DNA from 3 places in the Arthrobacter sp. B3I9 genome. Region 3 is predicted to be linked to each of the others. Evidence: riboswitches for the same ligand, from Rfam matches in the RefSeq annotation. Region 3 holds a riboswitch; each other region holds the start of a gene.
What was found. Region 3 has a riboswitch for S-adenosylmethionine ahead of QFZ65_RS18450 (cobalamin-independent methionine synthase II family protein). Riboswitches for the same ligand answer to the same signal wherever they lie in the genome.

Region 1 (3,268 bases), 1.3 Mb from region 3:
TTTCCTTGAGCACAGCAACCTGCTGCGGTTCCAGTTCGGAGACGTTGGTGCCCCAGGCGCTGCGAACCTCGATGTGGCTTGCGCCCAACGCCAGCAATACGGCGGCCTGCACCGCGGGATCCGGATCTATCTCGTCGCCGAAGCCTGAGAGCGGCCAGACTGCGGTTTTTGTTGTGCTCACGTGGTCTCCTGGGTTTCGTGGCCGCCGCGCGGGCAGCTCGCATTCCGGCTCCAGTGCGGTGAGGCAGTTCACATACGGTGTGTGCTTCAGCTTAGCTAGGGCTGCCATCGAATGACAACCGGTTGCCACGCTGCGGGCAGTTATGGCATTCTTGGCTGACCACCCCTGTGGTGGCAGTCACAGGCGAGCCCGTTCAAGCTGGCCAGGACGGCCCGGCCGACACGTTCAGAGAGGAGCGCCGTGGCTACGACGCGACCAGCAGCAGTGGACCGCCCGCCCACCATTCATGATGTCGCTGCGCTCTGCGGCGTCGCGGCCTCCACAGTTTCCCGGGCGCTCTCCACCCCCGGCCGTGTCAATATCCGGACGCGCCAGCGGATTGAGGCCGCCGCAGCGCAGCTGAACTACATTCCTAACAGCCAGGCCAAGGCGCTGAGCTCCGGGCGGAGCGGTGCCGTGGCCGTGCTGGTACCTGACATCACCAACCCGTTCTACTTCGACCTCATCCGGGGTACCCAGCTCCAACTCAAGGCCGTCGGATACACCCAGCTGCTGGTGGACACGGAGGAATCCGATGAAGTGGAAGCCAGCACCATGGAGCAGCTGCGCAGGAGTGCTGACGGGATCGTGGTGGCTGCCTCCCGGCTCAGTGACGAGGCACTGCTGGCCGCTGCAGCGAAGACGCCAATGGTCACGGTTAACCGCGACGTCCCCGGGGTGCCCGCAGTCCTGATCGACACACCCTCCGCCACCACCCAGGCCCTCGACCACCTCATCTCGTTGGGCCACACCGACGTCGCCTACATTGCCGGGCCGCTTACTTCGCAGTCCAGCACCCGCCGCTGGACTGCCCTGGCAGAGGCGGCCGAGGAGCGCGGAGTGGATGTGCGTATGCTCGGACCTTTCGCCCCCAAGACACAGTCCGGTGCGGCAGCCGCTGATGCCGCTGTGCACAGAGGAGTTACGGCCTGCATCGCGTTCAACGACCTCATCGCCATCGGCATGCTCCAGCGCCTGCGCGAACGCGGCCTCCGTGTCCCGGAAGACATGAGCATTGTGGGCTGCGACGACATCTTCGGCGCCGATTTCTGCAATCCTCCCCTGTCCACGATGGCCTCCCCGATTGAACAGGCCGGCCGGGTGGCGGTGTCCATGTTGCTGGCCCAGCTGAACCCCCTGGCGGGCGGCGGGACCCGGAACCGGTCCGTGATGCCCACCCACCTCACGGTCCGGGGCTCCACCGGTCCCGCGCCGGTGGGAACCGCGAGAAACCGGACTGGTCGCAGTCGTTGACCACGCGCCGCGCTGTTGCTGAATCCGCTTTCCAGCTGATTCCTTGCAATGGCTATCCCGTCACCGCTTAAGATCAGGACGACACCGGCTTTTCCCTCATCCCCGCGGCAGATGCTCAGCGCCTTCACTGCCTCCCTTCATACGGGGTCAACTTTCTTGTCGCGCCCGGCCCGCGCCCATAGTGTCCTAGTTACAGATCAAGAGTTCCAGCACTGAGCCCTGGCTTGTTGGACGGCAACCCTCTTCGTGGTGGGGTGCCCCAGGTGAAGATCCGGCCGCTTCGCAAAAGCGCTGCGGCAAGCATCGAGCCCCGCTTCAGCGTGGCGTCCTCGTGGACGGAAATATTCCATGTCTTATATCTGCCTGATCCTCTCGGGCGCTGCCCTCCTGATCAACGGCCTCGGGCTTCTGGGCCGCATCCCGGCCCGTGACAGCGGCGTCTTCAACATCGTCATCGGCACCCTTCAGCTGCTGCTGGCCGTGCTCCTGGCTGCTGCCGCCGGGGGTGACCGTGAACTGCTGCTGGGAGCTGCCGGCATCGTCCTTTTCGGCATCACGTACCTCTACGTCGGGCTCAACGCCGTGCTTAACCTTGAGTCGGCCGGGGTCGGCTGGTTCTGCGCCCTGGTAGCTCTCCTCGCCGTCTTCTACTCTGCCGCCAACATTGCAAAAGACCCCTTCTTGTCGGTGCTGTGGCTGAGCTGGGCGGTCCTGTGGTCCCTGTTCTTCTTTGTCCTGGCCCGGGGAAAATCCTCCCTCTCGGCATTCACCGGCTGGGCGGCCGTCCTCACAGGACAAATCACGACGACGGCGCCGGCGCTGCTGGGGCTCTCCGGCGCGTGGCCGGCGGGATGGTTCCTGGCGGGCATCACTGCCGTCGTCATCGCCGGCCTGTTCACGGCGGCCCTGGCCATCAGCAAGTCCGGTGGTCCACGGAATCCTGCCGGCCCCGTACCAGCCGCAGCGGCCCAACCCGTTTCCGCTTAAACGTTCTCCAACGGCCAACGCATTCGATTCCCTCCCAGCGTTCACGAAAGGCAATCCCATGACATCACTAACCGCCGCCACCGACCAGGTCGACTACGAGACCCTCGCCAACCGGTTCCGTCCGATCTTCGCACGCATTGCCGAAGGCGCCAGCGCCCGCGAACAGGACCACCGGCTGCCCTTCGCCGAAATCAAGGAACTCACCCAGGCAGGCTTCGGTGCCCTCCGTGTACCCGTGTCCGACGGCGGGTCCGGCGCCTCCCTGCCTCAGCTCTTCCGCCTGCTCACCGAACTCGCCGCAGCCGATTCGAACATTCCGCAGGCCCTGCGCGGGCACTTCGCGTTCGTCGAGGACCGCCTGGTCTCCACCGGCGAGCAGCGCGCCGTGTGGCTGGAACGATTCGTCAAGGGCGAGATCGCCGGCAACTCCTGGACCGAGGTGGGCACCGTTAAGATCGGCGATGTCATCACCAAGGTCAGCCCGGACCCGGAAAGCACCACCGGCGGTTTCCGGATTAACGGCACCAAGTACTACTCCACCGGCAGCATTTTCGCCGACTGGATTGACACCTTCGCGCAGCGCACCGATAACGACGTCAAGGTGATCGCCGTCGTCAACGCCCACCAGCCCGGGGTCACACACTCCGACGACTGGGACGGCTTTGGCCAGCGCACCACAGGCTCCGGCACCAGCACGTTCACGGATGCAGAGGTCGAGGCCGGAAACGTCATCGACTTCGACACGCGATTCAAGTACCAGACAGCGTTCTACCAAGCCGTACTCCTGGCCGTGCTGGCCGGAAGCAT
Region 2 (3,268 bases), 4.0 Mb from region 3:
CCTCGCCAATCGGGTCGTCGTCATGAGCCCGCGTCCAGGCCGCATCCTCGAGACGCTCGATGTCCCGCTCGGGACTAACCGCGACTACGGGGAAACCATGGAAAACCCCGAGTTCGTCAAAATCGCCGCAAGGGTGCGTGACCTGCTCGGAGCCACACACGCCGCCGACTGAGCGAGCTACGCCAGGAGGAACCGCCGGCAAGCGCCGGCGGTTCCTCTTTGCTTAATCGGCAGCGCCAGCCTGCGCGGCGTAGGAAGTGGCCTGGCCGCGTACTTTGTCGATGTACGAATCGGACTGGTTGTAGGAGTAGATGGCGTCTGTCCAGCCCCTGGCCGTTGTGAGGTCGCGGCCGCGGGCGCATAGGTAAGAGGCCGCACTCAGCGCGGCGTCGTCAATGTTGAAGGGGTCGGCTTTGCCGTCCCCGTTCCCGTCCCGCCCGGCATACCGCCACGTGGAGGGGATGAACTGCATGGGCCCCACGGCCCGGTCCCACCGCGCGTCACCATCGAGGGCGCCTGCATCCGTGTCAGCGATCGCGGCGAACCCATCGCCGTCAAGGCTGGGGCCTATTATCGGCCCGCTCGCCTGCCCCGCGGCGGTCAGGTGTCCCCCACCGTGCGTTCCGTGGCCGGACTCGACGAAGCCGATGGCCGCCACCGTATTCCAGCCGATCCCGCAGGCCGGAGTGGAATTGTTGGCCGTTCCGGCAGCGGCCACGTAGGCCTGCAGTGCGCGGGCCGGGATGCCGGTCTGAGCCGCAGCCCGGATGATCCACTGCGCGTCCGCGCTCGGGGTTATCTCCACAGCAGAGGTCGTGCCAGTCGGCAGCTCCACCAGTTTGGCTTCCGCCCGCGGCGGCGGGGGCTTAACGCCGCGGGCCTGCGCGCCGGACAACGGAAGCGCCCAGAACAAGAACCCGGTGACGACGCAGCATGCGAACACGGTGAACACTGCCAGGCGTTTCAGACGGAGCACGGGCTACCCACAACCCCGGTGGCCGATATTGATCCGCTGGATGCAGGGCATGCGTCGTATTCCTAAGTTGTTCCGAAGGGAGGCCAACGTACATCATGGCCGCGGGTGCGAAGGCATGCAACTCTGCCGTGGCTTCTGGGGATAAAGCAAAGGCGCCCGGTCCCCCAGCCCGGAATGTCCGACGGCGGCACGCACCTTCTCCTTCGTTTGTTGCAGAACGTGTCGTCATTGTTGGTGAATCGAAGATTATGCACGAAAGTGGACACTGTCCGGGCGTGAAGCGGCCGGATGGGAGCGAAAGCTCCCCGAAAGCGAATTTCCACCATCCAGATCGGCTGAGAGACCTGGCTCGATGACGCCGTAGCAACCACCCTTCGGGGCACGGTGCTAAAGCCAGGACCGATGGCGATTGCCGAGATCCCACGTTCCACCGTGCGCGTTGAGTCCTGCGCCGGGAACGCGGTCGGTCTCGGAGTCCCTTGGTCACGACCGAGAGGATCCCGATGGATACCAACGAAACGCGCACTTCCCCTTCGCGGGCGGCGACGAAGCGCCGGCCCTTGGCCGTGCTGGCCCTGTTGAGTGCCGCGGCCCTGGCCCTGAGCGCCTGCGGCGGCAGCACCGGCGGCGCAGCGGCGGGGCAATCCGCCCGGGACGGCGCTCCGGTCCAGGGCGGCACGTTCGTTTTCGCGGAAGTCACGCCGATCAACAACTTCCAGACCCAGGCAGCACGCTTCTACGAGAAGGCCAACGTGCTGAACAGCGTGCTGGACCGGCTGACGTACTTCGACGCCGAGAAGGGCCAGCTCGTCCCCTGGATCGCCAGCAAGTTCACGGCGAGCGAGGACCAGACAAAGTTCACTTTCACGATCCGCCCGGGAGTCACCTTCAGTGATGGAACACCCCTGGACGCGGCCGCGGTCCAGGCCAACCTCGATGCGCTGGGGAAGGGCATCGAGAGTGCCAAGATCCAGCCGAACGTGGACTTCTCCGCCTACAAGTCCTCGCAGGTCATCGGCGGCGACCAGGTGGAGGTGACCCTGTCCTCCCCCGACGCCAACTTCCTGCGGGCCACGTCCTCCGTCACCGCGGGACTCGTTTCACCGAAGACCCTCACCTTGGACAACGCCGGACAGTCAGCCATCGCGAAAATCTCGGGCTCGGGACCCTTCGCTTTCGAATCCGAAAAGGCCGATGAGGAAGTTGTGCTGGCCAAGCGCGCAGACTACGCCTGGGCTCCGGAAGGTGCTCCGAACCAGGGGGCCGCCTACCTGGATAAAGTCGTCGTGAAGTACCTCCCGGAGGTGGCTCACCGTGCCGGCGCCGTGCAGACGGGCCAGGTTGACCTGGTTCGCGGCCTGCAGCCCGCGGATGAAACAACCCTGGCCGGCAGCGGCAACCAGGTCCTCCCGGCCAAGGGCATCGACCTGACCTCGAACATGGCGGCGGTGCGCATCGGCAACGGCAAGCTGGCCGACGCGAAGGTCCGCCAGGCCCTGCAACTCGGCATCGACCGGCAGTCGCTCAAGGACACCGTGCTCTCCGACAGCTACGAGCTCGCCGGCTCCATCCTGAACCGTGAAGCACCGGACTTCGTTGACCTGTCCGCGGAGCTGGCCTACAACCCGGACAAGTCCAAGAGCCTGCTGGAGGAAGCGGGCTGGGTGCCCGGAGCCGACGGCATCCGGGCCAAGGACGGCCAGAAGCTCGAAGTCACCGTCACGTCGTCAAACAACTCGGTTGTCATCAAACCTGCCTTCGAGCTGATCGAACAGCAGTGGCGGGAGATCGGCGTGAAGCTGGTCAACCGTGCGGCTGACAACACCTTCCTGGCCACGGCCATGAAGGATCCGAACGTGGAGTTCTTCGGCACGCGGCAGTTCGTGTACGGCGGCCTCGGCCCGGTCTTCGGACCGGCGACGAACACCCAGACGCTGAATGCCGACCAGCAGCTCAATGCGCTCTTCGCCGCCGAACGCGCCGCCACCAGCAGCGCCAAGCACAAAGAACTGGTCTCGGACGAACAGCGTGCTCTGGTGGTGGACCAGGCACTGGCACTGGTTCTTTGGGACGAAGTCCAGGTTTACGGCGCCAACGCCAAGGCGCATGTCGACTTCACTTCCGGCACCGCCCCGATCTTCCAGGGCGCCTGGAAGAACAGCAAGTAGCCGATCATGGGCCTCTACGTTGCGCGACGCCTCGGGCAGGCGCTGCTCGTCATCTGGCTGGCGTACACGCTGGTTTTCCTGGCGGTGCAACTCCTGCCCAGCGATCCGGTCACCATCTTCCTCT
Region 3 (3,268 bases):
CGGACGCGCGCGGCACGAGGGCCAGGAACTTCAGCAGCGGCTTCAGGCCGGCCGAGATCTGGTCGGGGGTGAATTTGCCGTTGGGCTGGCCTGCCACGTTCCACGGGTGGACGTTCCAGGGCATGACGAACTCCGGCCGCAGGCCCAGCTTCCACTGGATGCCCAGCATGCGGGTGGCCGCTTCGTCCTCACCGGCGGTGATGAAGCCGGACGGGTCGGCGGTGCCGATGTTGGAGTAGAGGCTGATGATGCGGCACTCGTCGACGTCATGGATGGGGTCCACGTACGCGACATTCGTACCGGGCTTGGCGGACTGGAGCGTGTCGCACAGCTCGTTTACGGCTGCGACGCTAGGTTCGTAGCGGCGGCTCAGTAGCTGTTCGCGAAAATTTTCAGTAGCCAAGGCTGTCATATATTGCTGAGTCTCCTGCGGGATTGGTCAAGCTGCCAGGCCGTGCACGGCTCGCCGTTGTACGGGCACGCCAAAACATGGTGTGGATTGAAAAGGTGAGGTGGACCGATTCCGAGTCGATCCTTATCAGTCTATCAAGCCCCGCGACGTGCTGGACCGGCCAGGAAACCCCCGAGGGCTCCAGCCGGTCACCAGAGTCTCCGGCTGGCACGGCGTGCGCCCTCGCCGAGTGCTTCCAGCTTGGCGAAAGCAATCTGCGGATGCACCCGGCCGCCGAGGCCGCAGTCCGTGGACGCAATCACGTTTTCCCGGCCAACAAGCTGCGCAAACCGCACGATCCGGTCCGCCACGAGGTCCGGGTGTTCCACGACGTTGGTGGCGTGCGAGACGACGCCGGGGATGATGACCTTGCCCTCGGGAAGCCTTGTGTTCTCCCAGACCCGCCATTCGTGTTCGTGCCGGACGTTCGCGGCCTCGAAGGAGTAGCCGCCGGCATTGATCTGCAGGACGGAATCGATGATGTCCGCGAAGGGGATGTCCGTGGTGTGGGGCCCGTGCCAGGAGCCCCAGCAGACGTGCAGCCGGATCCGCTCCTGCGGCAGATCGCGCAGGGCCCAGTTCGTGGCCTCGACGCGGAGCTGAATGAACTTGAGGTAGTCCGGCAGGCTTGGCTCGGGGTTGATCTGGTCCCAGCTTTCGGCCAGTGAGGGGTCGTCGAGCTGTACCGTGAGCCCGGCGTCGATGATGGCCTTGTACTCCTCGCGCATGGCGTCGGCGCAGGCGTAGAGCAGTTCCTCATCGCTTGCGTAGTACTCGTTGGCGACGCGGGCGCAGGACCCGGGGGACAAGGACGCAACGAAGCCCTCGGTAAGCCCTGCCGCGGCCAGCCCGGTCTTGAGATTGGCGATGTCCGAAGCCACGAGTGCCTGTCCGGTGTAAGTCAGGGGCCCGGCGATCTTCGGCTGGGTGACGCTCCGGCGGTGCGCCAGGATTCCGGATGAGGGGTCGCTGTACGCCTCGTCGAACTTCTGCCGGTCGCGCCGGTCCGGGAAGGAGGTCAGGACGATGTTTCCGGGGCTGGAGCGGTGCACTTTTGCGTCGGCCCAGCGGTCGACGTCCGTCGGCACCAGGCCTCCGAGGCGGGAAAAGGAGTAGTTCCACCAGGCCCCGTAGTCAACGGAACTGGACATGGTGTGCCCGTATTCGCCGTCGTTGGCAATGTCGATGCCGAGGTCCTTCTGGCGCTGCACCACGTCCACAACGGAGGTCTCCAGCAGGTCGAGGAATTCGGGCGTTATGCCCTCCGCTTCCTTGGCCTTGTTGGCGGCGATCAATTCGGGGGTGCGGGGCAGGGAGCCGGCGTGGGTTACCCGGATGTGGTCTGTGTTCGGGAGCATAGCGGTTCCTTCCATCGGTCCTGGCGGTAGCACCTTTGCCGGTCACATGCGGGTGCCGGTCAGGGTTGCTGCGGCGTCAAAGGTCCAGGTCCCTCGGCCGCTCGGGATGGTCAACTCCCACTCAATTGCACTGCCGGATGTTCCGCAAGTCGGGGTTGCAGTATGTCGCCTGCAGGCCCGGCTGGCGCATATTGCGTCAACACCCGCTACGGGCTACGGGCCCCTATCCGCTAAACTTGGGTGGTAAGAGCCCCGGACTCTGGCGTTGATGGAAGAGCACAGCGGTAGATTCGGGGCATTCTCATGAACGGCGCTGACCCCAGGCGAAGCACCTCGGAGCATCCCATGGCTCCCTGGTGGATCACCGAAGGTCAGCCCGAACGAATGGGGGAGGATCCCATGCCAGCAATCGTGATCGTCGGAGCCCAGTGGGGCGACGAAGGTAAAGGTAAAGCCACTGACCTGCTTGGCGGCCGGGTTGACTATGTCGTCAAGCCCAACGGCGGCAACAACGCGGGCCACACCGTCGTCGTGGGCGGTGAGAAGTATGAGCTCAAGCTCCTTCCGGCCGGCATCCTGAGCCCGAACGCGGTTCCGATCATCGGCAACGGCTGCGTGGTGAACCTGGAGGCCCTGTTCCAGGAAATTGACGGACTGGAAGCCCGCGGCGCGGACACGTCGAAGCTGCGCGTCTCCGCCAACGCCCACCTCGTGGCCCCCTACCACCAGGTGCTGGACAAGGTCACCGAGCGCTTCCTCGGCAGCCGGGCCATCGGCACCACCGGCCGCGGCATCGGCCCGGCCTACATGGACAAGGTGGCCCGCCTCGGCATCCGGGTGCAGGACGTCTTTGACGCCTCCATCCTGCGCCAGAAGGTCGAGGGCTCGCTCCGCCAGAAGAACGGTCTGCTGGTCAAGGTCTACAACCGCCGCAGCATCGAGGTGGACGAGATCGTGAACTACTTCCTGTCCTTCGCAGAGCGCCTCCGCCCGCTGGTTATCGACAGCACCTTCGTCCTGAACACCGCCCTTGACGAGGGCAAAGTTGTCCTGATGGAAGGCGGCCAGGCCACGTTCCTGGACGTCGACCACGGCACGTACCCGTTCGTGACGTCCTCCAACCCGACGGCCGGCGGCGCCTCCGTCGGGTCGGGCATCGGCCCCACCCGGATCTCGCGTTCCATCGGCATCATCAAGGCGTACACCACCCGCGTCGGCGCCGGGCCGTTCCCCACAGAATTGTTCGACGAGATGGGCATGTACCTGCAGAAGACCGGCGGCGAGTTCGGCGTCAACACCGGCCGTCCGCGCCGCTGCGGATGGTACGACGCCGTGCTGGCGCGCCACGCCTCCCGGGTCAACGGCTTCACGGACTACTTCGTCACCAAACTCGATGTGCTCACCGGCATCGAGCAGATCCCGGTCTGCGTGGCCTACGACGTTGATGGTGTCCGGCACG

Region 1: another riboswitch for S-adenosylmethionine. It lies ahead of QFZ65_RS12635 (AmiS/UreI family transporter); the one in region 3 lies ahead of QFZ65_RS18450 (cobalamin-independent methionine synthase II family protein).
Region 2: another riboswitch for S-adenosylmethionine. It lies ahead of QFZ65_RS00035 (ABC transporter substrate-binding protein); the one in region 3 lies ahead of QFZ65_RS18450 (cobalamin-independent methionine synthase II family protein).

What each region holds. Positions count from the first base shown of each region.
Region 1 is NZ_JAUSYO010000001.1:2,699,141-2,702,408, forward strand. It holds gene QFZ65_RS12625 (sugar phosphate isomerase/epimerase) at 1-181, opposite strand, end outside; gene QFZ65_RS12630 (LacI family DNA-binding transcriptional regulator) at 422-1,474, shown strand; SAM riboswitch class IV at 1,670-1,783, shown strand; gene QFZ65_RS12635 (AmiS/UreI family transporter) at 1,823-2,461, shown strand; gene QFZ65_RS12640 (acyl-CoA dehydrogenase family protein) at 2,520-3,268, shown strand, end outside.
Region 2 is NZ_JAUSYO010000001.1:1,874-5,141, forward strand. It holds gene QFZ65_RS00020 (DUF993 family protein) at 1-61, opposite strand, end outside; gene QFZ65_RS00025 (hypothetical protein) at 1-172, shown strand, start outside; gene QFZ65_RS00030 (lytic transglycosylase domain-containing protein) at 224-976, opposite strand; SAM riboswitch class I at 1,296-1,385, shown strand; gene QFZ65_RS00035 (ABC transporter substrate-binding protein) at 1,480-3,144, shown strand; gene QFZ65_RS00040 (ABC transporter permease) at 3,151-3,268, shown strand, end outside.
Region 3 is NZ_JAUSYO010000001.1:3,998,795-4,002,062, reverse strand. It holds gene QFZ65_RS18455 (uracil-DNA glycosylase) at 1-412, opposite strand, end outside; gene QFZ65_RS18450 (cobalamin-independent methionine synthase II family protein) at 601-1,809, opposite strand; SAM riboswitch class I at 1,818-1,922, opposite strand; gene QFZ65_RS18445 (adenylosuccinate synthase) at 2,209-3,268, shown strand, end outside.